3 regions of the Limosilactobacillus fermentum genome follow, and region 3 is predicted to be linked to each of the others. Evidence: predicted binding sites of a transcription regulator. Region 3 holds the regulator's gene; each other region holds the start of a gene.
The links. The regulator Rex, encoded in region 3, represses fermentation and respiration genes when NADH is low (regulators of the CRP and FNR family bind a similar motif). The targets are predictions, from matches to a motif close to TTGTGAANTANTTCACAA.
Positions count from the first base shown of each region.

Region 1: a site for Rex is predicted at 4,212-4,229, ahead of FG166_RS07905 ((S)-acetoin forming diacetyl reductase). Genes of this name have one in related genera too.
Region 2: a site for Rex is predicted at 6,215-6,232, ahead of FG166_RS05205 (NAD(P)-dependent alcohol dehydrogenase). Genes of this name have one in related genera too.

Region 1 covers NZ_CP040910.1:1,568,195-1,578,157, forward strand. The annotation lists gene pcrA (DNA helicase PcrA) at 1-426, opposite strand, end outside; gene FG166_RS07890 (ATP-grasp domain-containing protein) at 592-1,764, opposite strand; gene FG166_RS07895 (xanthine phosphoribosyltransferase) at 1,766-2,353, opposite strand; gene FG166_RS07900 (glycoside hydrolase family 73 protein) at 2,369-2,983, opposite strand; gene FG166_RS07905 ((S)-acetoin forming diacetyl reductase) at 3,378-4,151, opposite strand; gene FG166_RS07910 (endonuclease/exonuclease/phosphatase family protein) at 4,445-5,548, shown strand; gene rpsI (30S ribosomal protein S9) at 5,599-5,994, opposite strand; gene rplM (50S ribosomal protein L13) at 6,008-6,451, opposite strand; gene truA (tRNA pseudouridine(38-40) synthase TruA) at 6,558-7,334, opposite strand; gene FG166_RS07930 (energy-coupling factor transporter transmembrane component T family protein) at 7,350-8,153, opposite strand; gene FG166_RS07935 (energy-coupling factor transporter ATPase) at 8,146-9,012, opposite strand; gene FG166_RS07940 (energy-coupling factor transporter ATPase) at 8,985-9,815, opposite strand.
Region 2 covers NZ_CP040910.1:1,039,370-1,049,332, reverse strand. The annotation lists gene menE (o-succinylbenzoate--CoA ligase) at 1-1,191, opposite strand, end outside; gene menB (1,4-dihydroxy-2-naphthoyl-CoA synthase) at 1,201-2,022, opposite strand; gene FG166_RS05225 (PaaI family thioesterase) at 2,057-2,440, shown strand; partial or broken gene FG166_RS05220 (IS30 family transposase) at 2,865-3,814, shown strand; gene FG166_RS05215 (L-lactate dehydrogenase) at 4,551-5,495, shown strand; gene FG166_RS05210 (hypothetical protein) at 5,862-6,107, shown strand; gene FG166_RS05205 (NAD(P)-dependent alcohol dehydrogenase) at 6,251-7,372, shown strand; gene FG166_RS05200 (sugar-binding domain-containing protein) at 7,436-8,272, opposite strand; gene citG (triphosphoribosyl-dephospho-CoA synthase CitG) at 8,344-9,777, shown strand; gene FG166_RS05190 (alpha/beta fold hydrolase) at 9,761-9,963, shown strand, end outside.
Region 3 covers NZ_CP040910.1:436,289-446,251, forward strand. The annotation lists gene accB (acetyl-CoA carboxylase biotin carboxyl carrier protein) at 1-295, shown strand, start outside; gene fabZ (3-hydroxyacyl-ACP dehydratase FabZ) at 298-732, shown strand; gene accC (acetyl-CoA carboxylase biotin carboxylase subunit) at 753-2,150, shown strand; gene FG166_RS02090 (acetyl-CoA carboxylase carboxyltransferase subunit beta) at 2,119-2,967, shown strand; gene accA (acetyl-CoA carboxylase carboxyltransferase subunit alpha) at 2,960-3,733, shown strand; gene fabI (enoyl-ACP reductase FabI) at 3,751-4,515, shown strand; gene FG166_RS02105 (biotin transporter BioY) at 4,624-5,169, shown strand; gene FG166_RS02110 (biotin--[acetyl-CoA-carboxylase] ligase) at 5,169-6,131, shown strand; gene FG166_RS02115 (ABC-F family ATP-binding cassette domain-containing protein) at 6,245-8,188, opposite strand; gene FG166_RS02120 (redox-sensing transcriptional repressor Rex) at 8,355-9,005, shown strand; gene groES (co-chaperone GroES) at 9,318-9,599, shown strand; gene groL (chaperonin GroEL) at 9,624-9,963, shown strand, end outside.

The DNA.
Region 1 (9,963 bases), 760 kb from region 3:
TTCAAACTTCTTGGTGTCGATGTTTTGTTCCTCGCAGATCCGCTTAATCAGCGTCCGTTGTTCGCTGGTGTCGGCAATCGTAAAGGCCCGGTTGTAGCCTAGCTGTTCAATGTCACGACGTAAAATCCGTACGCACAGGGCGTGGAAGGTCGACACCCAGACGTCGTTGCCGGCCTCACCTAGGAGCTTAGCGACCCGCTCCTTCATTTCCCGGGCGGCCTTGTTAGTGAAGGTGATTGCTAGGATGTGCCACGGCAAGACGTGACGCTCCTCAATCAAGTAAGCGATCCGGTGGGTCAGGACCCGGGTTTTACCGGAACCAGCCCCCGCCATTACTAGTAGGGGGCCTTCCGTCGTCAACACGGCCTCGCTTTGCTTATCGTTCATTCCCTCTAACATCGATTGGTTCTGCACGCCTAATACCATCCTCTCTTTAAATCGTAACCTTCATTATACCAAATTTCCCGGGAAATACCTGGCTGATGCCCTTCCCTAACTACACTAAGAAGGCCCCAGGCGATCGGCCATGCCGAAGGTTACTGGAGCCCCATTTTAAGTTCAGCGGGTAAGCGTAAACCACCCGCCCCTTAACTATTCTTCTTCCGGTGCTGGTTGCGTTGGCGACGTTTTCGGCCGCAAGATTTCGGTTGTGTCAACCTGATTTAACAGGTCGCTGAGCAAGGCGTCTGGGCCACCAGTCACCCAAACTAACCCCTTCACGCCCTTCGTCCTAGTCGTGTCGGCCGGGAAGAAGCGGAACTTCCAGTTTTCCTTTAGGACCTGCTGCCTAGTAGCGGAGGCTAATTGGTTATCGTAGAGTGGCACTAACACGGCCGGCTGCAGCTGGTGGAGTTCGTGGATCGCCATTCCCCCGATCACCCGCAGCATTTGTTCGTATTGGTTTACCCCGGCCACCTCGTCAAAGATGTTCCCGGAGATGGTTGGCTCCAGGTCAAAGGAATTCACGTACAACGCTCCGGCAGCCGTTGCGTAAAAACGGACGGTGATCACACCACGGTAGCCCAGCTTCTTGGCAATTTCGGTGGCGATCCGGACCATTTCGTCGCGCATAGCATCCGGAACTTCGGTTGGGGTGGTGGCCTCAATTAGCTCCCGGTCCTCGTTGAAAAACTCTTCAACCAGCGGGTAAGCAACCACCGTTTCCCCGTCCGTGGCCACCGTCAGACTGTACTCGGTATTGTGGTCAATCCAGGATTCCAGTAGGTAAGCCCCACCTTGAATGTAGTCGTCACCATAGGCAATGTCTGATTGGTGATTGATCCGCAGGCTCTGTTCGCCCAACCCCCGTTGGATGGGTTTGAGTACCGCCGGGTAGCCAATCGAGTCAATCGATTGGTAAACGTCATCAAGTGAAATCACCGTGACGTAAGGGGACACGTTGACGTTAATTTCATCCAAAAAGGCCCGCTCCATCAAGCGATCCTGGACGATTTCCAAGGCCGCAACCCCTTGGGGAACCTGGGTAAAGTTGGTCAGGTAGTTGATGGCAACCGGGGCAATTAGGGAGCTGGCGTAAATGACCAGGTCGCTGTTTTGGCCAAATTCGGTCAGCTTGTCACGGTCACGGTAGTTGCCAACAATCGTAAAATCGGCCAGCTTGGTTAGTTGGGGTTGGGAGTGATCAACGTAAGCGCCCACGTTTAACCCCAGTTTTTTGGCCGCCACCAACAGCGGCCAGTCCTTTTGGGTTAGGCCGATGATGCCCAGGGTCTTCCCCTGGGACAAAAGGTTTTGTCCCGCCATCTTAATCTTCCCCTTCCGTTTGTTTGAAGCTTACCTGACCATCCGCAAGTGACGAAACCTTCGCTAGCGATTCAACCCGAACGCCCTTAGCAGCGAGTTCAGCGGACCCCGGTTGGAAACACTTTTCGATCACGATGCCGGCACCAACAACTTCCACCCCGGCTTGGTCAGCGATTTGCAACATCCCTTCTACCGCTTGCCCGTTGGCGAGGAAGTCATCAATCAACAAGACCCGATCCGTTTTATCCACGTAGCGCTTGGAAATCGAGATCTGGTTGGTCGTCTTCTTGGTGTACGAGTAGACATCGGCCGTGTACATGCCGGAATTTAGGGTTAAGCTCTTGTGCTTTCTAGCAAAGATCACTGGTACCCCCAGGGCTAACCCGGTCATCACGGCGGGGGCAATCCCGGAGGATTCAACCGTCCAAACCTTGGTGATCTTAGCGTCCTTAAAGCGGGCTGCGAATTCCTGGCCAATGTGTTGCATCAAAACCGGGTCGACTTGGTGGTTCAAAAAGGCGTCCACCTTTAAGACGTTGCCGGGTAACACAGTTCCAAATTGACGAATTTTTTCTTCTAGCTCTTTCATTAGTGGTGAGGCTCCTTACTCATCATACTTGTGGAGGTTATAAGACTTAATGACGTTGATTAACTTGGAAGCGTAATCGGGATCAGTTGCGTACCCCGCATCCTGAAGGGCCACGGCGGCCTGTTGATAGGTGGTGGCGTTAATCACGTTTTGGTAGTTTTGCTGATTGGTGTCGGTCCCGTTAAGCATCAATTTAGTGTGGTCGGCAATTGAATCGTTCCAGGAACTGTAGACCTTAAAGCGTCCCTTGATCACTACCCACTGTCCATTAACGTATTCCTTGGTTGAGAGCAACTTGGAGTTTGCCCCGGTTCCCTTAATCCCAAATAGGTTATGGTACTTAGCGGAGAGTTCCGACGTCCCCCAGTCCGACTCCAAGATTGCTTGGGCCATCGTAATCGAGGCCATCACGTGGTACTGCTTTTGCATCGCCTGGGCCTCGGGGGCAATTTCTTTAATGAACAACTTCTTGGCGTTTTGCTGCTTTTCAATGATTTGTTCCTGGACGTGGCGCTGGTACAAGTGATAGCCCACGTAACTCCCCATTAACCCAATTAAAATAATCAGGACGGCGACCAGCCAGAGGGACTTTTTAGCCCCCTTCTTTGTCCGTCTCCTTCGCTTAGCCACAAAAAATATCCTCCTCAGATTTTTCAGATAATTGTACTTTCATCTTACCGCATTTAGGCGGGGAAGATTACTAATTTTTGTGGAAGATTTAAACTGGAAGTGCGACCCAATCTATCAAACAGGTCGTGGGCTAAGCTAGGACGGGGTTAATGCGGTACGCATCGTTCTCCGTCCGTACTTAGCCACTAGGCCTGTGATTGGGGAGCACGCTATCTGGAAGTGCGACTCAATCTAGCAGACTTAGCCACTAAGCCCGCGGTTATCGTTAAACTTCAAGGAATAGAAAAAGGCCGGGAAAAATCGTGTTTCCCCAGCCCGTTTAATATTTTAATTTTACGATTAGTTAACGTGGCCCTTAACCTGTCGAGGAGGTTGGTAACCACTCACCTAAATGTTAGTGGAATTGCATCCCACCGTCGACTTCTAGGGTTTGACCGGTGATGTAATCAGAATCTGGACCAGCCAAGAAGGCGACGGCGTTAGCAACGTCAGACGCTTCAGACAGGCGCTTTAAGGCGATATCCTTAGCGAAGGTTTGCATCCCCCATTCATCGTCCTTACCGGCGTTTTGGCCAACCTTGTGAGCGATGTCGTACATCATTGGGGTCTTCACGATCCCCGGGGCAAAGGCGTTGACGGTCGTGCCTTCTTCGGCTAGTTCACGGGCGGTTACTTGGGTAATCCCGCGGATGGCAAACTTAGAACTGGAGTAAACGGTCAGGTTCGGGTTCCCCACCACCCCGGCTTGGGAAGTGGCGTTGATGATCTTACCCGGGTGCCCCAACTTCTTGAAGGCGGCGTGGGCCGCTTGGGTCCCCCAAATCACGCCCCCAACGTTAATTGAGTAGACGTAATCAAGGTCTTCTGGCGTCACCGTGTCGATCGGCGTGGTCGGGGCTACCCCGGCATTGTTAACGATCACGTTGAAGTCACCTAATTCTGCCACAGTCTTCTCAACGGCTGCAAAGACTTCGTCACGCTTGGCAACGTCGGCAGTTACCACCAGGGCTTGACCACCCTCGGCTTCAATTTCTTGCTTCACCTTTTCTAAGGCGTCGGCGTGGCGAGCCACTAAGGCAACGGCAAAACCGTCCTTGGCTAAACGCTTGGCAATGGCTTCCCCGATCCCTTGGCCGGCACCAGTAACTAAAGCAACTTTCTTTGACATGTGGGGTTCCCCGCTTTCTCTCAATCTGTTTAGTTTGTGAAAACTTGATCACGGCTTTAATTGTAACAGACTTCACAAAGAATAGCTATCCCCCTTTTGACTTTTCCAACCCTAAGCTTCGATTTAACGTTAAATCAATCAACTTCCCCCTCGTTCCCGTACGTTGTTTAATTAACAGAGCGGTGCCCCTATTTTATTAGTAATAATCACGTGATCCCAAGAAGGGCGTTGCTTATTTAGCAACCCTTTTCACCTGTGGTATGCTAATAAAATCAATGAGAGAGGAAAGATCAATGCGGATTTTAAAGAGGAGCGCCCTGACCTTGCTGGCGGTAATCACCACCCTAGCACTAGTGGTCGGGGGCTACGTTTTATACATGCAACACCAATACTACCGGATTCCCGACCACCAGAAACTAACGATCGGCAACAATCAAGCAGCCACCCTAACGACCGGTAAGGTCTACACCGCCACTACTTACAACGTCGGTTTTGGGGCCTACAACCACCAGTTTAGTTTCTTCATGGACGCCGGCGAGCTTAAAAGCGGCACCAAGACACGGGGCAAGTACGGGACCGCCCGCTCCAAGGCGGTAGTTTTAACCGATACTAAGGGCGTTGAAAGGGTCATGCAAGCCCAACAAGCCGACTTCATGCTCTTTCAAGAGATTGACACCAATTCGACCCGCTCCAAGCACGTCAACCAGGTCAGGATGGTTGAAAATAAGTTCCACGGTTACGGTCACGTCTTTGCCAATAACTTCCACTCGGCCTTTTTAATGTGGCCACTCACCGACCCACACGGTAGCGTTCAATCGGGCCTTTTAACGCTGAGTCGTTACCACATTGGCAGTGCTACCCGGCGCCAGTACCCAGTCACCAACAGCTTTATCTCCAAGTTTACCGACCTGGATCGCTGTTTTGCCGTCACCACCATCCCGGTCACTAACGGCAAGCAACTACTTTTAATCAACAGCCACATGTCCGCCTACGACAAGGGCGGTAAGATGCGTAAGGCCCAGATGAAACTTTTAAACGCCGTCATTGAACGGGCATACTTAGCCAGCAACTACGTGATCGTCGGCGGTAACTACAATCACGCCCTGGGCAAGGACATGCTAACCCACTTCGCCAGCCAAGAAAAAGTGCCCGACTGGGTCTCCGTCTTGGACCAAAGCATGGTCGCCAAGGGCTTCACCATGGTCAAGGCCCAAAACCGCGAAACGGTGCCGACCGTTCGTTCCACCGACCTTGCCTATCGCTCCGGCGTCAACTACCTGACCGTTTGTGACGGCTTCTTGGTTTCTAACAACGTCACGGCAACCGCCACTAACATCAACACCGACTTTGACTACGCCGACCACAACCCGGTCAAGTTAACTTTTATCCTCAAGTAAGCATGAAAAAACACCGGCAAGCCGGTGTTTTGATAAGCGTAACCCGTAGATTAACGCTTGCTGAATTGAGAAGCCTTACGGGCCTTCTTGAGACCTGGCTTGCGACGTTCCTTCATCCGTGGGTCCCGGGTTAAGAGACCAGCCTTCTTCAGGGCATCGCGGAAGTCAGGGTCAACGGTCAAAAGAGCGCGGGCGATCCCGTGACGGGTTGCACCGGCTTGACCAGAGAAGCCCCCACCGTTTACGTTTACCAAGACGTCGTATTGACCTTCCGTCTTAGTAGCGGCAAATGGTTGGTTCACGATGGCGCGTAAGTTGGCAAACGGAATGTAGTCTTCGATTGCCTTGCCGTTCATAGTAATGTTACCAGAACCAGGTACCAAGCGAACGCGTGCGGTTGCATCCTTACGACGTCCAGTACCACTGTATTGTACTTGTTGAGCCAATTCCGTTCCCTCCTTAGATTAAGTTAGTAATGTCGAGTACTTCAGGCTTTTGAGCTGCTTGGTTGTGGCTTTCACCAGCGTAAACGTGCAGCTTCATCCCCATCTTCCGACCAAGCGAGGTGTGAGGAAGCATCCCCTTGATAGTTTGTTCAACCATCTTTTCAGGATCCTTAGCTAAGAAGTCACCGGCCGTGCGTTGCTTCAAACCACCCGGGTGGTTGGAGTGACGGTAGTAGATCTTCCCAGTTGCCTTCTTACCAGTTAACTTAACTTCTGCGGCGTTGATAACGATCACGTAGTCACCGGTGTCAACGTGCGGAGTGAAGGTTGGCTTGTTCTTACCGCGTAAAATAGATGCGACAGTAGAAGCCAAACGACCAAGGGAAATGCCCTTAGCATCAACAACGTACCACTTACGGTCAACTTGACCAGGTTTTGCCATGTATGTCGTTCTCACGATTAAGTTCCTCCAATATTTGTCTTTCTTTTACAATAAATTGTGTACCGAGTAATTTATGGAAAAGAAATACCATTTAGTAGTTTACTCGTTAAACCCGTTGGCGTCAATCATTTTGTGAATTCGCCGGGGAATCATAGGTCACTTCCACCAGGTATAAGCCACTGGCCGGCGCCGTTCCCCGGGCGAGATCGCGGTTCTTGGCCTTCATTACCCGCATAACGTCATCGACGGGGCGGCGGCCGTTACCAATCTCCAGTAAGAAGGCCACCATAATCCGGACCTGGTTATACAAAAAACCATTACCAACGAAGTCAAAGACCACCTCGTCGTTTTCTTCATCCCGAACCACGGTTACCTCATCGATGCGGCGAACGTTGCTGGTCGCTTGCGACCCAGAGGCAACAAAGGAGGTGAAGTCGTGTTCACCAACGAAGTCCTGGGCCGCTGTTTGCATCCGTTCAACGTCGACCGGGTACTTGTAATGGCCGGTGTAATTGCGCTTAAAGGGGTTGGTGAACTCCCCCCCCACCACCCGGTAGCGGTAGCGCTTATGGTGGGCATCAAAGCGGGCGTGAAAGTCCGGCGCCACTTCTGTTGCCTCCTTCACCAAGACGTCGAGGGGGAGGCTTGAATTCAGGGCCCGCACCAAGGACGGCCCCGGAATTTGGTATGGTAAGTCAAAGTGGGCGACCTGACCGAGGGCGTGAACGCCAGCGTCGGTACGTCCGGAACCGAAGACCATTAGCGGCGGTTGTGGTTTTTTAGCGATCTTATTAACGGCCCGTTCGAGGACCTGCTGAACGGTTCGTTCGCCGGGCTGGACCTGAAAGCCAGCAAAGTTACTGCCGTCGTAGGCAAAGGTTATCTTATAACGGTGCACAAGAAACGTCCTTTCTTAAAGCAAAATCCGGGCAACAAAGAAGAGCACTGACACTATCACCACCACCGCCAGCGCAATGCTGTCGGGGCGCCGCCAGGTTAATTGACGGTAGCGGGTCCGCTCCTGATCTGGATCGTAGCCACGGGCCTCCATGGCCACCGCCAGATCCTCGGCTCGCCGGAAGGCCCCGACAAACAGGGGCACCATGATTGGCACCATGCGCTTGACCCGGGTGTAGACACTCCCGGAGGTGAAATCCACCCCCCGGGCCTGCTGGGCCTTAACAATCGTGTTAACTTCATCCATGATCGTCGGAATAAAGCGCAGGGCAATTGAAATCATCATTGCAATCTGATTGACCGGCACTTTGATTTTCTTAAGCGGCTTCATTAACGACTCAATGGCATCGGCTAGCCGTAACGGTGGCGTGGTCGCGGTTAGAACCGTTGAGGCTAAGACAATCAAAATAAACCGGGCGAGAATCACGAGGGCCTGGTTGATCCCCCCACTAGTGATCGCCATCAAGCCCCAGTGCCAGTAAACGTGGCCCCCCGATGAAAAGAGGACCTGGATAGCAATTGTCAGCCCGATTACCCACAGCAGCGGTTTAAGCCCCGCCCAATACATTTTCAGTGGAACCTTTGAAAGCCCAATCATGGCGCCTAGCATCGCCACCAAGAGTAGGTAGGTTAACGGGCCCTTCGCAAAGAAAATAATGACCACGTACCAAAAACAGGTCACTAACTTTAAGCGCGGATCCAAGCGGTGCAAGACGGAGTCGACGGGGACAAAGCTCCCAAACAAGACGCGGCTATTCATCGTTGTCAGCACCCCCTAACTGCGTGGCCAGTCGATCGGCTAGTTGGTTTAACGAGAGCGGCGCCCCTACTTCAACCCCCGCTTGCTTCAGCCGATGGGCAAACCGAACCGACTGGGGAGCCTGAAGGTGGTTTTTTTGAAGCAAGTCAGGGTCGGCAAACAGGTCAGCCGGGCGTCCATCAAAGACTAGACTCCCTTGGTTTAACACCAACACCTGTTGAGCCAAACGAGCTACCTGGTCCATTTGGTGGGTGATCATCAGAACCGTCACCCCCTGTTGGTGCAGCTTTTCCACTAGGGTTAAGAGCTCCTCTTGACCAGCCGGATCAAGCCCCGCGGTCGGCTCATCGAGGATCAAGACGTCGGGTTCCATCGCTAAGACCCCCGCTAAGGCGACCCGCCGCATCTGCCCCCCCGAAAGCTCCAAGGGGCTGTGTTGCAAACGGTCTGCGGGGAAGTTAAGGGCGGTTAAGGCACGGTTAGCCGCTTGCTTGGCCTCCTCGGCATCCTTCCCCAGGTTCTGGGGGCCAAAGGCGACGTCTTCGATTACGGTCGGGGCGAAGAGCTGTTTTTCCGGAAATTGAAAAACATACCCTACCCGGCGGTGGACGTTAATCAGATCCTTTTTAGCGGTCTGGGAATCAATGGTCAAGTCACCAACCTGGATCGACCCGCTGGTGGGTAAGATCAGGGCGTCCACCATCTGCATCAGCGTCGACTTACCGCTCCCGGTGTGACCAATAATGGCGGCCGTTGTCCCGCTGGGGATGGTGGCACTCAGATCAACCACCGCCTGAGTTCCCTGCTCATCAGCCCCCTGGTACCGGTAGCCTACTTGATTGAACTTAACTTCTGCCATATCCACTTCACCATTTCGTCTTCCGTACTAATCTCCCTTGGAATGGCGATCCCCCGGGTCGCCAACGCCTCCTTGAGGGTCACTAAAAAGGTGGGGGCCAGTTGATGGGTTTCCATCAACTGACGATCCTGCATCAATTCTTTGGGGTCGCCATCGACCACTAACCGTCCCCCGTCGATCATAATCATCTGGTCAGCCAAGCGGGCCTCTTCGGTGTCGTGAGTAATTGAAAGAATGGTTAGGTTTCCGGTTTGGTGCAGTCGTTTTAGCAGGGTCATGATCTGCTCTTTTCCTTCCGGATCAAGCATTGCTGTTACTTCATCAACGATTAAGACCTTCGGGTGCAGGGCCAAGGCGCCGGCCAGGGCCACCCGCTGCTTTTGTCCCCCCGATAACTGGGCGGGCTCCCGGTCAGCAAAGGCTGTCATCTCGACTTGCGCTAGGGCCTGATCAACCCGTTCTTGCATTTCAGCCCGGGGAAGACGCTGGTTTTCAAGTCCAAAGGCAACGTCATCGGCTACGGTGGTCCCAACAAATTGATTATCTGGGTTTTGAAAGACAAAAGCCACCCGTTGGTGAACGGCAGTTAAGTTATCCACCGTTACCGGTAGCCCATCGACGGTAATCTCCCCGGCCGCCAACGGCAACAAGCCATCAATTAAGCGGGCCAAGGTGGACTTGCCGGAGCCGTTGTGCCCCACGATCGCTAACCACCGCCCAGCCGGAACCGAGAAGCTAACCCCCTCTAGCGCCGGCGCCTCACTACCGGGGTAGGTAAAGGTGGCGTTTTTTACTTCAATCATCGCCAAGCGTATTTTCCTCCTCTGGCTTTCAGTATCTTAACCATTCTAGCAAATTTTCGCGTAAATAAAAAATCACTTACGAATGGGGCGCGCCGTTTCCGACCTTCAAGCTAGACTAGAAGCAATGCTTCACCATCGTAGCGCTCTA
Region 2 (9,963 bases), 600 kb from region 3:
TGGGTACTGGCGCAAGACGTTTTCCACCTCGGCGGGGAAAATGTTTTCGCCCCCGGAGATGATCATTTCATCTAACCGTCCGTCGACGTACAAGAAACCGTCTTCATCAAAGTGGCCGACGTCGCCGGTTCGGTACCAGTCGCCATCGTGCTTAGCCGCAAACTTGGCCGGTTGGTTTAAGTAACCCGGGGTTAAGGCCGGGGTCTGGATCTCGATTTCGTGATGCTCACCCACCAAACGCAGCTGGGTGGTAAACAGGGGCTTACCGACCGAACCAAGGTGGTAAGGCGCCTCTTCAGCCGAGAGGGCAACGAACTGCGAGCAAGTTTCGGTCATCCCGTAACACTGGACAACCGGCAGCCCACTTTCTTCGCAGGCTTTAAGGGTTGCCCGGTCAATCGTCCCACCGCCGAGTAGCACCAGGCGAAAGGCCGATGAGTAACAGTGGTCATTTGCTTGGACGTCTTCGAGCATCTTCTTTAGCATGTAGGGAACGGCCGAAATGATCGTAACCGGTTCGTCCTCCAGGATTTGGTTGACCACTTGCGCATCGAAATGGTTGACTAGGCGAACGCCCATCCCGTAAATCAGGCCCCGCATTAGAATTGAAAAGCCCGAAATGTGGAAGATGGGGGCGACGCACAACCAGAGGTCGTTTGGCAACACCCCGAGGTTCAAAGATGACGAAATGGCGGAGGCCAAGTGGTTGCCGTAGGTTTGCAAGACGCCCTTTGGCTGACCGGTGGTTCCCGAGGTGTACATGATCGAGGCCACGGCGTCTAGGTCAACCGTCGGCGTCAACACTGCCGCCGGGGCAGTGCCGGCTGTCAATTCCGAACAGAGGACCCGGTGCCCACCGTAATAGCGGTCGGCTAGTTGGTCATCGACTAAGACTAGGTCGAGCCCCGCGTCGCCGATTTGGCGGCTCAGTTCTTCAGGGGCGAGGCGCCAATTTAGCCAAACGATGGTCTTGTCGGCGGCTAAGACCCCCAGGGCGGCTAAGTAACCAGCCAGGTTATTGTGGGTCATCACCCCAACCCGGGGCTGGTCCGTCTGCGCTTGAATCTGGCCAGCACGGTGGGCGACCAGGGGAACCAGCTGGGCAAAGGTGTAGGCGGTGGTACCGTCGTTAACCGCCACCCGGTTAGGGTTTAGCGAAGCCTGTTTGAGGAGCCAATTTGGAATCTCCATGACGGCCTCCTACGGGAACTTCGGGAACTTATCGAAGTCGGGGTCGCGCTTTTGGTTAAAGGCGTCGCGCCCTTCCTTTCCTTCGTCAGTCGTGTAGTAAAGCATCGTGGCGTCACCGGCAAATTGTTGAAGCCCCGCTAAACCATCTGTATCGGCGTTCATGGCCGCCTTAATGAAGCGAAGGGCGGTCGGTGACTTCTTTAAGATTTCATGACACCAGTCTAAAGTAACTGATTCGACCTCAGCTAGGGGCGCCACCTTGTTAATCCAGTTCATTTGGTAAGCTTCGTCAGCCGTGTAGAAGTGGTTTAAGAACCAAACTTCCTTGGCCCGCTTGTGGCCGATCACCCGGGCTAGGTAACCCGAGCCATAACCGGCGTCAAAGGAACCCACCTTCGGACCCGTTTGCCCGAACATGGCGTTGTCGGCGGCGATCGTCAGGTCACAAACCAGTTGTAAGACGTTCCCGCCCCCGACTGACCAGCCCTTGACCATGGCAATCACCGGCTTGGGGATGATCCGAATCAAGTGTTGGAGGTCCAAAACGTTGAGCCGGGCGATGTGGTCGGGGCCCACGTAACCCCCGTTACCCCGCACGGATTGGTCACCACCGGAAGAAAAGGCCTTATCGCCGGCTCCGGTAAGAATAATCACGCCAATTGTGCTATCATCACGACAGATGTTAAACGCGTCGATCATTTCGGCGACCGTTACCGGGGTGAAGGCATTGTGCTTTTCCGGCCGGTTCATCGTAATCTTGGCGATCTTATCGTCGCGTTCAAAAATAATTTCGGAATACTCCTTAACGGGGGTCCAGTTAGCACTCGTCATAACAAACTCCTTTACAAAATCCAGAGGTACAAAAATGAATTTACTTGAAAACTTAGGCATTCACCAGGACTTGGTGACCAAAGACCGCGTTGAACTCTCCATGCCGGTCCAAGCAAAGCACTTGCAACCGTACGGGATCGTTCACGGCGGAATTAACACCGTACTGGCGGAAACCGCAGCCTCCCTAGGGGCTAACGCCAACGTAGCGCCGGGGCGAATCGCGGTCGGGGTCAATGTTACCACACAACACCTTCAAGCGATACGGGAAGGTGTAATTTTTGTCGTTGCAACTCCCGACCACGTCGGCCGCACACTTCAGACCTGGCAAGCCCGGCTGCTGGTTAACGACCGATTAACGGCTACCGCAACCATCACCCTGATGAACGTCCCAGCACCAACCAACAATCATAAACATTAATTCACAAATTGGCTACTATTATGCTTAGAAAGTTGCCGGGTGACCATTGGGGGATTACCTAAATCACATTTTTTAATTTTATATTATGTAAATCAATCGAGAAGTCGTCGGCTAACTGTTACGAAAGGGGCGCCACTACGCAGTCGATTTAAGTTGGCCCCGATTTTGTATTAGTGTTGCAACCAGTACGCAAAAGCACACATAATTTATCGAGGGGAGGACCAGATATGAGGAAATGGTGGGTGGAATTGAAACTGGTCGTCTTTTGCATCGCCGCTCTTTTCAGGTAATTACTCTAACGGCGCTACTTAGACTCACTTTGGAAAATTTACATTATGGCAGATTGTAAAATTTAAGTGGACAGAAAAACCCATCAAGGTCTTTAATGGTGTTACCACACAATCCATTAGAAAGAAGGACCTTGATGAGCACCACTATTTTATCATTCCAGAACCGTGTTGTCATTGAAACGCTTCATAATGAAGGACGTTCCTTGCGATACATCGCTAACTACTTAGGCTTTAGTAAGACCACCATCTTTAACGAACTTCACCGGCTAAATAGTGAGTACCAGGCTGGGCTAGCGCAAACTGACTTTGAACGAAAGGTTAGTCAACGGGGGCGGAAGTCTTCGCTCACTAAAAACCTTAAACACTTGATCGAGGAAAAAATTCAAGTCCAGAAGTGGTCCCCTGAACAAGTTGCCCATGTGGTGGGGATTGCCTACAAGACGGTCTATAACTGGATTGATCAAGGCTGGCTTGATGTACAGTTGCCCGATTTGCCTGATCATGGAATTCGTCGTCATCGTGCTAAAGAAAAGCGTGGTACGTTCAATCACGGCCGCTCCGTGGTACGTTCAATCACGGCCGCTCCATTGAGGAGCGTCCTCATAAAGTCGAAACTCGCCAGGAATTCGGCCACTTTGAAGCTGATACCGTACTTTCTGGTAAACGTAAAGGTCAGGCTGTGGCTACTTTTGTGGAACGTAAGAGTCGCCTGACAATTGTTAAACGGCTCCATGGTCGCGACAGTCAGTCCATGACTCAAGCCGTACTTGAACTAGCTAGTCAACTTCAAGACAAGCTCAAGACGCTTACCGTGGATCATGGTAAAGAGTTCGCTAACTATCAGACAATTGAACAGCTAACAGGTACTCAGGTTTATTTTGCCCATGCTTATTCACCACATGAACGTGGTAGTAATGAAAACCGTAACCGAGTTTTGCGACGGTTTATTCCCAAGGGACAAGCCATTGAAGAACTAAGTGATCGCCAGCTGGTTCAAATCAATTGGTATCTGAATTCACGGCCACTTAAATGTCTTAACTGGCGCACACCAATCGAGATCTTCCTGCTTAATTTACGTCATTAAATTCGTTCAAGTTATTTCTTACAATCTGCCAAACACAATTATCCACCATCCTTTTTATTAATCCTTCACGCCCATCACGTCATTACTATTGGCGGTGAGGGTGGCTGTATTTGTAGAAATATTAATATTACCAACCATTGCACTCACCTCCTCATTTTTCTAATCAAATTTTAAAACAAACTATAATCAATCTAAGCTAACGTGTCAATAATTTTTCCTCAAGAAATGCCCGCTATCAAACGAATTTATACTATAAATTGTCTGCCTTTGCACCCATCTTTTCTCATCTTTTTTTAATTTTTATCTTGACTTCCCTATCTGCCTAGTGATATAGTACTTAACAATCAATTGAAACAAGTTAAAGACGTTGAGCGAGAAACAGCGATGAGGCCGAAGCAAGAGAGCTGGTGGGTGGTGTGAACCAGTGAGAGGCCGCACCTACTAATCACTCGTGAGTCGTACGCCGAACGGATTCCCTAGTAGAGCGTATTGGTAGCACCCATTACCGTGCCGGCTAATACCACATTATTTGTGGCGGTTGGTTGAGGCGACATTATGTCGTAAAGAAAGGTGGTACCACGCACAAGCGTCCTTTTTAGTTCTTAGATTTATCAAGAGCTAGAAAGGACGCTTTTTGTTTTGATATTAAAGGTGGTGGTGATCATGGCAGACAGTGATATTTCTGACATTAGTAAGATTAAAGGCAACAATACGATAATCGAAAGGAAGTTTTATTATGACAAGGAAAGTAGCAGTAGTTGGAATGGGGCACGTTGGCGCAACTGTCGCCCATTATCTCGTTGCTGGTGGATTCACTGATGATTTAGCTCTCTATGATACTAACGAAGCAAAGGTCCGTGCCGATGCGCTTGACCTCCGTGACGCCATGGCGAATCTCCCGTTCCACACAAACTTAACCGTTAATGATGATTCACAATTAGCTGACTGTGACGTTGTAATCTCTACTCTGGGAAAGTCTAAGCTGGTGGACACACCCGATCACGACCGCTTTGCAGAATTTAAATTTACCCGGACTCAGGTTCCATTGGTCGCTAAGAAACTCGTCGATAACGGTTTTCATGGCAAACTTGTCGACGTTACCAATCCCTGTGACGTCATCACTTCAATGTATCAGAAGCTCACGGGGCTACCAAAGAATCACGTGATGGGTACGGGGACCCTGCTAGACTCCGCACGAATGCGCGCATGCGTTGGGGAAGCCCTCCATGTTGACTCACGATCCGTGGTCGGCTTCAATCTTGGTGAACACGGTAACTCCCAATTTACTGCCTGGTCAACAGTCCGGGTTCTCGGCAAACGAGTACTAGATCTGGTGGATGAACGGCACCTCGACCTTACCGACATGGAAGAACGCGCACGGCAAGGAGGCTACATGGTCTATAAGGGAAAGAAGTATACCAACTACGGTGTTGCTACTGCCGCAGTCCGGCTTACCAATGCCCTACTAAGTGATGCCCGGACTGAAATGCCAGTTTCAAATTACCGTGAAGAATACGGAACGTACCTCTCCTACCCCGCAGTCGTTGGTCGTGACGGGGTGGTGGAACAACTTCACCTGGACCTTACCGCTGCTGAAAAAGAAAAGCTCGCTACCTCTGCCAAATACATCAAGGATCGCCTTGCTGCAGAAGAACAACGGGCAGCTCAACAAGACGCCTAACTTGCTGGTATTAAATGATCTCTCCTCAAACATATCCCTAATAAAGCACCAACCTTATTCTGTATAACTGAAACTTGAAAGCTGATAACCATGTCAAACAGGCGAGGTTATCAGCTTTCAAGTTTCAGTTAATTAATCAACGGCGGAGCCAGCTTAAATAGCTGGCTTTTATTATGCAGAAAGGAGGTAAAAATAGCTAAAGTTCAAAACGAAATGGCGACCCGGATCACTGTTGATACTGTCCAGGCGGCTAATTCCATGCAGGCAATGCGTCAGGCTATCTCAGCCAATACGAATGCATGGAAGGCAATTAAAAATCAACCATTCTGTGACAGAATATTAAGTAGTACTGGGGAGTGAATAAAGATGATGATCGACACACATACTGAAATATATGACCTCCTAAGGGAATATGAACGGACTTGGGTGACCATTACGTTTAAAGACGGAACGTCCAAGAAGATTTTCTTTCTGGATGTTGACGATGAATACCAAGAAAATGATGTGGGACCTGAAAAAGATTGTATCGTATACAATACAACGGATTCGATATCATATGGTAATGGCATCCCGCTAGATAAACTTAAGTCCATTGAAACAATTAAGCACTAGCGTTGGCTGGTGTTTTTTCTTAACCGGCATAAATACGTATCCTCCCAAGTTAGTAAACACCCTGATAAAACCACTTGTTATTTTTGAAAGCGTTTTCTATAATAGTTATGTAATTTATATCACAAGCAAAGGAGACGTGAATTATGAAGATTAAAGCTGCGGTGGTTGAAGAACAAGGTGCGCCATTTACCATTAAGGACGATGTTGAACTGGCTGAGATGCAGGCTGATGACATTCAGGTGCACATGGTGGCTTCGGGGATTTGCCACTCCGACGAAGCCTTGCGTAAGGGTGATGCAGTGATTTCTTATCCTATCGTGCTGGGACACGAAGGCGCTGGGATCGTCGAAAAAGTCGGCCCCGAAGTTAAGGACTTTAAGCCCGGTGACCACGTCATCCTCTCCTTTTACGGGTGCGGAAACTGTGTCAACTGCATGAAGGGGATGCCAACCAAGTGTCTCCACTACGCCGCTAACAACCTGTCAGGGGTGCGTCCGGACGGGAGTGCCCACTTCACCGAAAACGGGCATGACGTGGCGGATATGTTTGACCAATCCTCCTTCACCACGACCACGGTGGTCCGGGAACGCAATGCCGTTAAGGTACCAAAGGAACTGGACTTACGTAAGCTCGGACCATTAGGCTGTGGTTACGTAACCGGGTCAGGGACCGTCTTTAACACGCTCAAGCCAGAACCGGGTTCTACGATTGCCGTAATTGGGACAGGTGCCGTAGGGCTAGCTGCCATGATGGCCGGACGGATTTCTGGGTGCACAACCGTGATTGCCGTTGACATTCACGACGAACGACTTGAATTGGCCAAGGAACTCGGCGCTACCGACGTCATCAACAGTAAGAACGTTGACATGGTTAAGGCCATCCAGGACCTTACCGATGGCCACGGGGTTGACTACGCCGTCGACACGACCGGGGTTTCTAAGGTGATTCAAGACGCGATCAAGGCACTGGCCCAAGGTGGGGTCTTGGCGCCAATTGCCGTCACCGCCAACCACATCGACATCAACACTTGGGATGACTTGTGCCCAGCAGACAAGACGATTGTCGGTGTCAACATGGGGGACTCGATCCCACAAGTCGACATCCCACGCTTGATCAAGTTCTACCAGTTAGGGATGTTTGACTTCGACAAGACCGAGAAGTTCTACACCTTCGATCAGATTAACGAGGCCAACGCCGATTCTGGGTCCGGGAAGACGATCAAGCCGGTCCTGATCATCGATGAAGACTACAAGCCAGGCGAATAGTTACCAAATGTCAAATCAAAAGCCGCCACTTCGCACCTGCGAAGCGACGGCTTTTTCGAGTTCTTACAGTAATTTTTGCACTTTCATGGCAATCGTCTCAGTGAAGATCATGTCGGTAAAAAAGCCCCCCCGTAAGGCCCCCAGGGCAGCGGAGGCTTTGCTACGGCGCTGAACGACGGCAAAGCGACGGGGAACCTGTAAGATTTGTTCCAGTGGTAGCGAGAAGGTCTTATCGTTTTCTTGGTCAATCAAAAAGTTCCCGTTGATGTCGTACGGGCGCCCGAAGGCCATCCCGGCCACTTGGTCTAAGTCGACGCCGGGGAAGATGGCTTCCTTGGCGGAGCGCCAGGCGGGAATGGCGTTGATGGACTCGATCGTGCCCAGTCCCGATAAGAGCATGTCCATCTGGGCGGCATTTTCAAAGGCTTCGGTCATCGAGGGTTCCTGGATGAGGCCTTGGCGGACCTGATCATTGACGATGTAAAGGGGCCCCGGGATGGTGGTGTAGCCGGCGTCGTAACTGGAGGCCGCCTTTTGGACCATTCGCATTGACCCGGATGAAGAGCGGTACTTCATGTTTTCGCCCAGGTACTGGGTGAAGGTCAGGTCATCGGCTTCCTGGAGGCTAAAGGCATCCAAGACGGCAAAGACCGTTTCCCCCCAGGAAAGCCCCACCACATGCGATTGGGCAATGGCGGCTTGAACCTGGTGGGCGGCAAAGCTGGTCAGGACCCCTTGGCGTTTAGAAGGGCTAACGGGTTCCCGTAGGATATAGAGGTGCTTGATGTTCAGGGCCTGGCTTAATTGCTTTTCCAGCTTGGCGTTCCGGGCGTAATCAGTGTGGATGTTAATGTCCACGATCCCGCGCGCCAGGGCCTCGTCTAAGTACTTGGTGATCAAGTAGCGTCAGAATAGGGTTACCTTGATCCGGTACCCTTTTATTTACATAATATAATTAGGAGGAACTAACAATGGTGAGCAAGGTATTTGAAGGGACCAATGTAGAGATCCCAGCGGTCTTAGCCAACCGCGACCGGCGGGTAGCCACGCAGGCACAGTTATTAAGAGAACACCCTTCCCAGGTGGTGGTCGCCTGCAAGCTAAATATCCCGGGGCCAGTCAAGAACAGCGCTGCCATCCAAGCCTTCTTTACCGCCGGCTTAGCACGCCTTGAGGACCAGTGGCTAGCGTGCGGACAACCCTTTGAAATTGCGACTTCTTGGGAGGATGCTCCAACCGGTCCGGAACGTTTCTACCTATTATATAGCGCTGGCGTAACCGTCAAGGAGGGGACCGTCCACTTCGAAGAGCGCCAACCAGCCAACCGGCTCTTTGACCTCGATGTGTTAATCACCAACGGCGGGGAATCCCACTCACTTTCGCGGGGGGATTTTGATCTTACAGTTCGGACCTGTCTAATCTGCGGGCGCCCGGCTAAGGAATGTGGACGGTCACGGCGCCACAGCGTTGAAGAACTACAAGCCCGGGTGGCCAAACTAATTGACGAAGCAACCGCGGCTAACCAACGGGAGACTGTTGCTGAGCAACTGGCGGACCAAGCGGTGAAGGCAATGTTAAACGAAGTCGTCACCTGGCCCAAACCAGGATTGGTTAACCCAGTTGAGCACCGCGCCCACCCAGATATGGATGTCTTCACCTTTATTCAAAGCGCCACCAGTCTACGCCCTTACTTTAAGCAGGCGGCCACGGCCGGCCTCAATTTCCCGACCGAACAACCTGCGCCCCTTTTCTTTAACCAACTTCGCCTCCTCGGTCAGCGGGCCGAAACGACGATGTTCAAAGCAACAGCGGGGGTTAATACTCACAAGGGCACCATTTTTTCGCTGGGCATTTTGACTGGAACCGTGGCGACGCTGAAGGGGCGTCAGTTGCCAGTTACCCAGTTGAACGTTCAACGGGTTGTCAAAGAGATGTTGGCTAACCTATTGGCGACCGACCTGGATGGCTTAAAGCATGGCCAACAGCTGACCGCCGGGGAGCGCCAGTACCTAGCCTACGGGCAAACCGGGATCCGGGGGGAAGCGGCGAGCGGTTTCCCAACCGTTTTCAAGTATGGCCTGCCGACCTGGCGGGCTAACTGGGGGATGAACCAAAATGACCGCCAGCTAACCACCTTCTTGAAGATTGCCCGCCACACCGATGACACGACCCTAGTTAAGCGGGCTGGGGACCCAGCCATCTTAGCATGGAAGGACCAACAGTTAGACCGTTTCTTTGAGCTCGGTGGTCTAACAACGAAACAAGGTCGTCAATTCTTGGTCAACCTAGAGAAGGACTTTTCTGACCGCCACCTCAGTCTGGGTGGGGCGGCCGACCTCCTGATTGCCACCATCTTTTTGGCCAGTGTGATGGAAGGGGATAATGATCATGGAACTAAGAACTGATGATGGACTCCGCCTTAACTACCAAGTCGTTGGTTACGGCCAAAGCCTGATCTTCATCCACGGCTTTGGTGGCTACCAGCAAGTTTGGACGCGTCAAGTTGAATACTTTACCAGCCGCGGCTATCAGGTCGTAACCTACGACCAACGTAATCACGGTTCCTCCCAGTTTGATCCCAACCTCGACAG
Region 3 (9,963 bases):
AGCTGCGGCGCCGGCGGAACCACAAGCCCCAGCTCCCGTCGCAAAGGAGGCACCGGGGGTTAGTGTGAAGGCCCCGTTGGTGGGGACCGTCTACTTACAACCGAAACCGGGGGCCCCGGCCTTTGTTAAGGTTGGCGACCGGGTTGAAGAAGGCGACGTGGTTTGCGTAATCGAAGCAATGAAGATGATGACCGAAATCAAGAGTGATCACGCGGGGATCGTGAGTGCGATCAACGTTAAAGACGGGGAGTTAGTTGAAGTAGAACAACCCCTGATCACCCTCAAGGAGGACTAACGATGAGTAAGGTAATGCTTGATAGTACGGCAATTCAAAAGATTATCCCGCACCGCTACCCAATGCTTTTGATCGACCGGGTCGAAGAATTGGTGCCGGGGGAAATGGCGGTTGCCAAGCGCAACGTCACGATCAACGAAGCGGTCTTTAATGGCCACTTCCCAAACAACCCGGTGTTACCGGGAGCCTTAATCGTGGAATCACTGGCCCAAACTGGGGCGGTGGCCCTCTTATCCCAAGAGGATTTCAAGGGCAAGACGGCCTACTTCGGCGGGATCGAATCCGCTGAATTTCGGAAGGTGGTACGCCCCGGCGATACTATGAGGTTAGAGGTCCACTTGGAAAAGGTCCGCGGCCACATTGGCCTGGGCAAGGGAGTGGCAACCGTCGATGGCAAGCGAGCTTGCACGGCGGAACTGACCTTCTTCATTGACTAAATAGATAGGGGAAGAGAAGAATGTTTGCGAAGGTTTTAGTAGCTAACCGGGGGGAAATTGCGGTCCGCATTATCCGTTCCTTGAGGGAACAGGGAATCAAAGCGGTGGCGATTTATTCGACCGCTGACCGCGACAGCCTTCACGTTCAGCTTGCTGATGAAGCGGTGTGTGTGGGGGGGCCCCGCCCGCAAGACTCCTACCTCAATATGAAAAACATCCTGGCCGCCGCCATTGGAACCGGGGCCCAGGCGATTCACCCCGGCTTTGGTTTCCTGTCCGAAAACGCCACCTTTGCCCAAATGTGTGATGCCGTCGGGATTACCTTTATCGGTCCCAAGGCCGCCACAATTGATTTGATGGGGAATAAAGAGCACGCCAGAGAGCAAATGCAAAAGGCGGGTGTGCCGGTGATTCCGGGGTCGGATGGGTACGTTCAAGATGCCCAGACTGCCCTAGCGGTGGCCAACAAGATTGGTTACCCGATTTTGCTGAAGGCCGCTGCCGGTGGTGGTGGCAAGGGGATCCGAAAGATCGAACAGGCCAGCGACTTGGAGAAGGCCTTTAGTGAGGCCCAGGCTGAGGCACGGGTATCCTTTAACGACGACCGGATGTACCTGGAAAAGATCATGGAAAACGTTAAGCACATTGAGGTACAGGTATTCCGTGATCGCTTTGGTAATGCCGTTTACTTCCCGGAACGTGACTGTTCCCTGCAGCGTAATAAGCAAAAGGTGATCGAAGAAAGCCCGTGCTCGTTAATTTCAGAAGATAAGCGGCGTGAGTTAGGTGAGATCGCCGTGCGGGCCGTCAACGGAATTGATTACCTCAACACTGGGACCCTGGAATTTTTGATGGACCAGGACCAGAACTTCTACTTCATGGAAATGAACACCCGGATCCAAGTTGAGCACACGGTTACGGAAATGGTGACGGGAATAGACCTAGTCAAGGCGCAACTAGTGGTGGCGGCTGGGGAAGCCCTACCGTTTGCCCAAGCTGACATCAAGGCCCAAGGGGTCGCCATCGAATGCCGGATCAATGCTGAGGATCCAAAGCGGGGCTTTTTCCCGTCAACCGGGAAGGTCACTTACTTATACCTACCAGTTGGTAACCTCGGGATGCGAATCGACACCGCCTTGTACCCGGGGGTAACCGTCAGCCCATATTATGACTCGATGGTGGCGAAGGTAATTGCCCATGGTAACGACCGTCAGGAGGCCATTTCGCGCCTGAGGCGGTTGTTAAATGAAATGGTAATTACCGGGATCACGACCAACCAGAATTTCCACCTGGCGATTCTAAACGATCCGGTCTTTAATGAAGCCACCTTTACGACTAACTACTTAGAACAAGAATTTTTGCCACGCTGGAAGGGGGAATTGGCAAGTGAAACTCTACAAGGCGAAAAACACCCTTAGTGAGCGCCACGTTCAAGCTGACCGAACGGCCGACGCCAAGGTCCCCGATGACCTGTGGCGGACCTGTCCAAAGTGCCAGCGGACCTTATTTGCCGCCCAGATGGATGAGTACGCTACGTGCCCGGGCTGCGGGTACGGGTTTCGGATTAGTGCTAACCAGCGGCTGAGTTGGCTGGTGGATTCCGCGGTGCCAATGGACACGGCTTTACAAACTCAAGACCCCTTAAATTTCCCGGGTTATGAGGGGAAATTGAAAAAGGCCCAGGAAAAGTCCGGCCTCAATGATTCGGTTTGGACTGGCCGTGCCCGGATTGGTGACGTTGACTTTAACTTAGGGATCATGGACCCGACCTTTATTATGGGTTCCTTGGGGACGATTACCGGCGAAAAGATTACCCGCCTGTTTGAAGACGCCACGAAAAACCAGCGTCCGGTCGTCCTCTTCACCGCCTCCGGAGGGGCCCGAATGCAAGAGGGGATTATGTCCTTGATGCAGATGGCCAAGGTTTCAACGGCGATTGCTGAACACGATGCCGCCGGCTTGCTGTACATTGTGGTCTTAACCGACCCAACCACGGGTGGGGTGACGGCCAGTTTTGCCATGGAGGGGGACATAATTTTGGCTGAACCGCGGGCCTTAGTTGGCTTTGCCGGCCGCCGGGTGATCGAACAAACCACGCACACGGAAATCCCGGCCGACTTACAGGATGCCGAAAACGTCTTAAAGCACGGTTTCATCGATCACATCGTTACCCGCCAGGATGAAAAGACGACCTTAGCCTGGTTAATGAAGTACGGGGGGAAGCAAAATGACTAAGGAAAACGCTTATGCCATTGTTCAAGCCGCCCGTAGCGCCGGGAAGGTGACGGGGCTAGAGATCATCAACCAACTCTTTGATAACTTCTTTGAGCTGCACGGGGACCGCAACGGGACCGATGACCCGGCGATCATTGGGGGGCTAGCCACCTATCACGGCCGCCCAGTTACGGTGATCACCACCGACCGTGGGAAGACGGTTGGTCAACGGGTTGCCAAGCACTTTGGGAGCCCGGCACCTGGTGGCTACCGGAAGGCCCTGCGCTTAATTGAAAACGCCGCTAAGTTCCACCGGCCGGTGATTGCCTTGGTCAACACGGCGGGAGCCTACCCGGGCCAATCCGCCGAAGAACAGGGGCAAGGATCGGCAATTGCCCAAAACCTGCTCAAGATTAGTCAGGCTAAGACCCCACTGATCACCCTGATCTACGGGGAAGGGGGCAGTGGGGGCGCCTTAGCCCTGGCCTGTGGCGATGAGATCTGGATGCTAGAAAAGAGCACCTACTCCGTCCTTTCGCCGGAGGGTTTTGCTTCGATCCTGTGGAAGGATAGTAGTCGGGCACCGGAAGCGGCCGCCGTCATGAAGATGACCCCCCAGGCACTCCTTGAACAAGGGGTGATTGAAGGGATCATCGAAGAAACAACTGATCACCAAGCAACCATTCAAAACATTGATGTTGTCTTAGAAAAACAACTTGCAACGCTGGCCCAGCTGACGCCCGAGGAACTCCTCAAGCGGCGCCGGGCACGATACAGAAAGTTTTAGGGGGATTAAACAGACTCATGGAAGGATTATTAGCGAACAAGACGATTGTGGTGATGGGGGTTGCCAACCGTCGTTCGATTGCTTGGGGTTGTGTCCAGGAAATGGAAAAGCAAGGGGCTACGGTAATTTACACCTACAACCGGGAACGGACCTTAAAGCGCCTGACTAAGCTAGTGGGCGAAGAAAAGGCCGACCGGATGATTCAATGTGACGTGGCCAGTGATGAAAGCATTCAACGGGCCTTTCAACAGATTGGTGAACAATTCGGCCAACTGGACGGGGTGGTTCATTCCGTTGCCTTTGCCAACCCGGCTGAACTAGGTGGGGAAATGACCGACGTTTCACGCGAGGGTTACGCCCTGGCCCAAGACGTTTCGGCCTACTCCTTAATCGCCGTTTGCCGGGCCGCAGCCCCGTTGCTAAAGAACCCAGCTAGCGTGGTCACGATGTCGTACTTTGGGGCCGAACGGGCGATCCCTAACTATAACGTGATGGGGGTAGCCAAGGCGGCTCTAGAGGCCAACGTCCGCTATTTAGCGCGTGACATGGGTAAAAATGGGGTGCGGGTCAACGCCATTTCGGCTGGCGCCCTGAAGACCTTAGCGGTGACGGGGATTCAAGGACATGGTGAATTATTGGCCATGTCGAAGGCCCGGACCGTCGATGGCAAGGATGTTACGATCGAAGAGGTGGGCGGCACCGCCACCTTCTTAATGAGCGATCTGTCCACCGGGGTGACCGGTGACGTAATTTACGTTGACAAAGGTGTCCACTTAATTTAATATTTATTCGCAATTATTCAATTAGTCCCTTGCGGGGGACTTTTTCATGGCATGATTGTAACCCTCTTGGATTTTTTAGGGTTACAAAAGAGAAAGGATGAAAAATCAATGACGCAAAGTCGTACACGTATAACTGAATTAACCCGGGCCGGGATGGTCCTAGCCGTAATTATTGTTTTAGCCTTCTTCCCGGGGATCCCAGTGGGTATTTTGCCGGCCCCAATTGTGTTGCAAAACGCCGGGATCATGCTGGCGGGTGAATTATTGGGGGCCAAGAAGGGGACCTTGGTCATGGTTTGTTTCTTTATCCTGGTGGCCGTTGGGATGCCATTTTTAACCGGTGGTGCCGGCGGGGTCGCCGTCTTCTTCAGTGCCTCAGCGGGTTACTTTGTTGGCTGGCTCTTGGCCCCGGCGATCATCGCATCGATCATGAACCTCAAGGCCAACCCATCTTGGTTATGGGAGTTCTTCGCCGTTTTAATCGGTGGGGTACTCTTCATCAACTTAGCGGGTTCAATTGGGTTAGTCTTCATTACCCACATTAGCTTCAAGGCTGCCCTGATTGGGAGCGTCGTCTACATGCCGGGGGACTTGTTGAAGGCCATCTTGTGCGTAACGATTAGCCAACAGCTCCACCGGGTGGGGTGGCGTTAATGGCGACCAAAGAACGGCTATTAGCCCACTTACTTTCAGCGCCAAACCAGTGGTTTTCCGGTCAGAGCCTAGCCGACCAATTAGGCGTTAGCCGGGAGTCGGTTTGGAAGGCAATTCGTTCCCTCCAACAGGCCGGCTACCAAATTGATTCGGACCGCAAACGGGGTTATTGTTACCGGGGGACTGCTAAAATGTTGGCACCCGTAATTGAACTGGGCCTAGGCACCACGAAGGTAAAACTAGTGGTGGAAGAGGAACTCGAATCAACCCAAACCACGGCCCGGCAACTACTAGCAACGGGAGATTCGACCGCCCCCCTCGTTGTGATTGCTGACCACCAAATCGGGGCCTACGGGAGGCGGGGCCGGGCCTTTTATGCCCCGAAAGCCACGGGCCTTTATATGACGATTGGGGTTCCAAACGTTACCTTTCCTGGGCAACCAGGCTTGTTAACGACCGGAGTGGCCGTAACGGTGGCAACCGTCTTAAAACGGTTTTTCCCCGCCCAAAGACTGAGTTACAAGTGGGTCAATGACCTGTACTTGGGACACCAAAAGGTAGTGGGGATTTTAACGGAAATGCAAACCGACCTGGAAGCCACTAGCCAGACCTCTTTGGTAATTGGGATTGGCATTAACTTGACCACTAAGGAATTTCCGGCTGACTTAAAAGAAAAGGTAACCGGAATTGACCCGGCGGCCACGGTTGATCGTAACCGTCTAGCTGCGGAGTTGATCGAAGCAGTCCTAAGCGACCTCCCCGACTATTCCCAAGGGATCTTTTTACCGGAGTACCGGGCACACTCCCTGATTTTGGGGCGGTCGGTAAGCCTTCAAATTGGGCAAACGACCTTTAGCGGAATCGCCCAAAACATTGATGACCAAGGCCAACTAGTGGTTAGGGCGCCTAATGGTCAGCTAAGAACCTTCTCTTCCGGGGAGGTTACTAAGGTCAACTTCTAAGGAGGATTGCCTTGCAGGCCACACTTAGACGCGAGACCAAGGATAACCAATTAACAGCCGAAAATTAAAAACGAGGTTAAGAGTAGTTTGTTAGCTCTTAGCCTCGTTTTAATTTAGTTATCAAATTCTTCTAGCCGTTCGGCGGCCGCGGTCCATTGTTCTTCGACGTCTTCTAGTTGCTTTGTCAGGGCGTCGAGCTCTTTTTGCAGGTCGGTCAGTTTGCCGATGTCGGTCGCCACGTCCGGGTCGGCCATCTGGGTTTCAACTTGCTCTTGTTGTTCGCCCAACTGGTTCATCTGTTCTTCAAGGTCAGCAACGGTCCGTTGCAACTTACGGCGGGCCTTTTGGGCTTCTTTGCTTTGTTGGTAGGACTGTTGGGCAGCGGAACCAGCCTTGGGGGCCCTTTTTTGGTCCGGGGTGGTTGAATCGTCGGCGCTGGCTTGTTCTTGTTCGGTGACCGCCCGTAGGTAATCATCGTAATCCCCCTGGTAGCGGGTAATGCCGTCTTTTTGCATTGCTAAAACATCGGTAGCTACCTGGTTGATGAAGTAGCGGTCGTGGGAAATGAAGAGGACGGTACCGTCGAAATCGTTAATCGCCCCTTCTAAGACCTCGCGACTGTCAATGTCCAAGTGGTTAGTCGGTTCGTCAAGGATCAAGAAGTTAATCGGTTCAAAGGAGAGCTTAGTCAGCTCCAAACGGGCCTTTTGTCCCCCTGACAGGTCGCTGACGTGTTTGTAGACGTCGTCACCAACGAATAAAAAGGAGCCCAAAAGGTTGCGGATCTGGGTTTCATCAATTTCGGGGTGGTCGTCCCAGACCTCGTCTAAGACCGTCTTTTCCGGGTGAAGCTGCTGTTGTTCCTGGTCGTAGTAACCAATGTCTAGGTTAGCGCCGAACTTAATCGTCCCCGCGATCGCCGGCATCTTTTTTAGCAGTGTCTTTAACAGGGTTGACTTACCGATCCCGTTGGGGCCAATGATCCCGATGCGTTGGCCCTTGCGTTCGTTAAAGGTGAGGGGACCAGCTAAAACGGTGTCTTGGTAGCCAATTTTGAGGCCTTCGACGTCTAGGACCTCGTTGCCACTCTCCTTTTGGGAGCTAAAGGAGAAGTGGATGGACTTGTCATCGGTTTGGGGGCGTTCCATGCGTTCCATTTTTTCTAATTGGCGGCGCCGAGCTTGGGCGCGCTTGGTGGTGGAGGCCCGCACTAGGTTCTTATTAACGAAGTCCTCAAGCTTGGCAATCTCTTTTTGTTGTTGTTCGTAATGCTTCATTTCCGTTGCCAAGCGGGCGGTCTTGTTTTTAACGAAGGCCGAGTAGTTTCCCGTGTAGTGGTGGAGGGTTTGGTTATCGAGGTCGTACACTTCGTTGACCACCCGGTCTAAGAAGTAACGGTCGTGGGAGACAATTAAAAGGGCGCCCGAGTAGCCCTTTAAGTAGTCTTCTAACCAGGTTAACACCCCCATGTCCAAGTGGTTGGTCGGTTCGTCTAAGATCAGTAGCTGGGGGGCTTGTAAAAGGATCTTGGCTAGAGCCAGCTTGGTTTTTTGTCCCCCGGATAAGGAGTTGACGGGGCGTTGGTAGCTTTCTTCTTCAAAGCCAAAACCGGTCAAAACGCCGCGCATCCGGGAGTCAATCTCAAAGCCCCCCGCCTCTTGGAACTGCTCTTGCAGGCGGTCGTAATCCCTTAAGATTTCTTGGTAGCGGTCGGTGGTTGAATCAACCGTTGCCAACTGCCCTTCTAAGTGGTGAATTTCAGCTTCCATTTTGTGGAGGGGACCAAAGACGGTGTCTAATTCCGCCCAGATCGAGTTCTGGCTGTCAAGGCCCTGATCCTGGGCTAGGTAGCCAATGGAAAGTCCCTTGGCCTTGGTGATGGTTCCCTCGTCGGGCTGGGTGATCCCGGCAATCATCTTTAAGAGGGTCGTCTTCCCAGCTCCGTTACGGCCAACGAGGGCGACGCGGGCATGATCAACGACCTGGAGGTTAATATTGTGAAATAAGACGTCGGCGCCAAACCGGCGGAGGACATCGTTAGTTTGAAGTAACAACATGAGTGGTGATCCTTTTCCTATTTTAGCTACTTCAAAGTGTAGCATAGTTTATCTTAAAACCGAAAAAATAACCAAAAAGTAATGAATGTTAGTTCACAAACAAACTAGAGGTTGTTAGAATGAGTAAGGAATAATATTTCACAATCAAAGAAATGGAGGAATTATTATGCCAAATCGTAAAATTCCCCGTGCCACGGCTAAGCGCTTACCCGTTTATTACCGGTACCTAAACGTTTTATTGAACGCTAATAAGCACCGGGTGTCGTCGACGGAACTTTCCGAAGCAGTTCAGGTGGACTCTGCCACGATCCGGCGGGACTTTTCCTACTTCGGTGAGCTCGGAAAGCGGGGGTACGGCTACGACGTCGAAAAGTTGTTGAACTTTTTCAAGGGGATCTTGAAGCAAGACAAGTTAACCAGCGTCGCCCTAGTGGGGGTCGGTTCCCTAGGGTCGGCCCTGATGAACTACAACTTCCACCAGAGCACCAACCTGCGGATTTCAGCGGCCTTTGACCCTAAGGAATCCCTGGCGAACACGGTCAAGAGCGGGATTCCGGTTTACCCGGTCGAAGACATGAAAAAGCAGATTAAGGAGCAACAAATCGACGCCGTTATTTTGACGGTGCCGGGTTCGGAATCGCAAGCGGTCACCGACCAACTGGTTGAAGCCGGGGTTCACGGGATCCTGAACTTTACGCCAGTCCGCCTGTCCGTGCCAAAGGACGTGCAGGTTCAAAACATCGATTTAACCAATGAGTTGCAAACACTGATCTACTTCATTGAAAGCAACAAGGTTACGACCGACGACGAAGATTAATCCGAAGAGAGTGGAAAATAACTTCCGCTGCGGGTCGGATGTAAGAGCGCATCGTTCTTCGGCCTGCTTAGGCACTAGACCTGCGGTGATTGGCCACTTTTTCTGTCTAACATTCGGATATACAGCAAGGAGGCTGGGAATTCCCAGCCTCTTTTTTGTTTGGTCAAAATTAGTCAAAGTTTTTGGTTGCATTCCGGGGGAAAGGTGTTATATTAGAATATGTAATTAGCACTTGAGGGGGTTGAGTGCTAGCAGAGTGCTCGTCCCCGTGCTAACCACTAATCATTGACTTGAAATAATGGAGGGATAACCATGTTAAAACCATTAGGAGATCGTGTCATTTTAAAGGCGCAAGAAGAAGAACAAACCGTTGGGGGGATTGTTTTAGCCTCCAACGCTAAGAACAAGCCAACCACTGGGGTGGTAGTGGCCGTTGGACAAGGTCGCACGCTGGATAATGGCCAAGTGGTGGCGGTCGCCGTTAAGGAAGGCGACAAGGTCTTGTTTGACAAGTACGCCGGCAACGAAGTGGAATACGATGGTGAAACCTACCTGGTTGTCCACGAAAAGGATTTAGTTGCGGTTGTTGACTAAGAAATTCAATGAGGTGAGATAAAGATGGCAAAGGAATTAAAGTTCTCAGAAGACGCACGGAGCGCAATGCTGCGTGGGGTTGATAAGTTAGCAGACACCGTCAAGACGACGATTGGGCCAAAGGGACGTAACGTGGTGTTGGAACAAAGTTACGGCTCCCCGACGATCACTAACGACGGGGTAACGATCGCTAAGAGCATTGAATTAGAAGACCACTTCGAAAACATGGGGGCTAAGCTGGTTTCCGAAGTTGCTTCTAAGACTAACGACATTGCCGGGGACGGGACCACGACGGCCACTGTTTTAACCCAAGCAATTGTGACCGAAGGAATGAAGAACGTGACCGCCGGCGCTAACCCAGTGG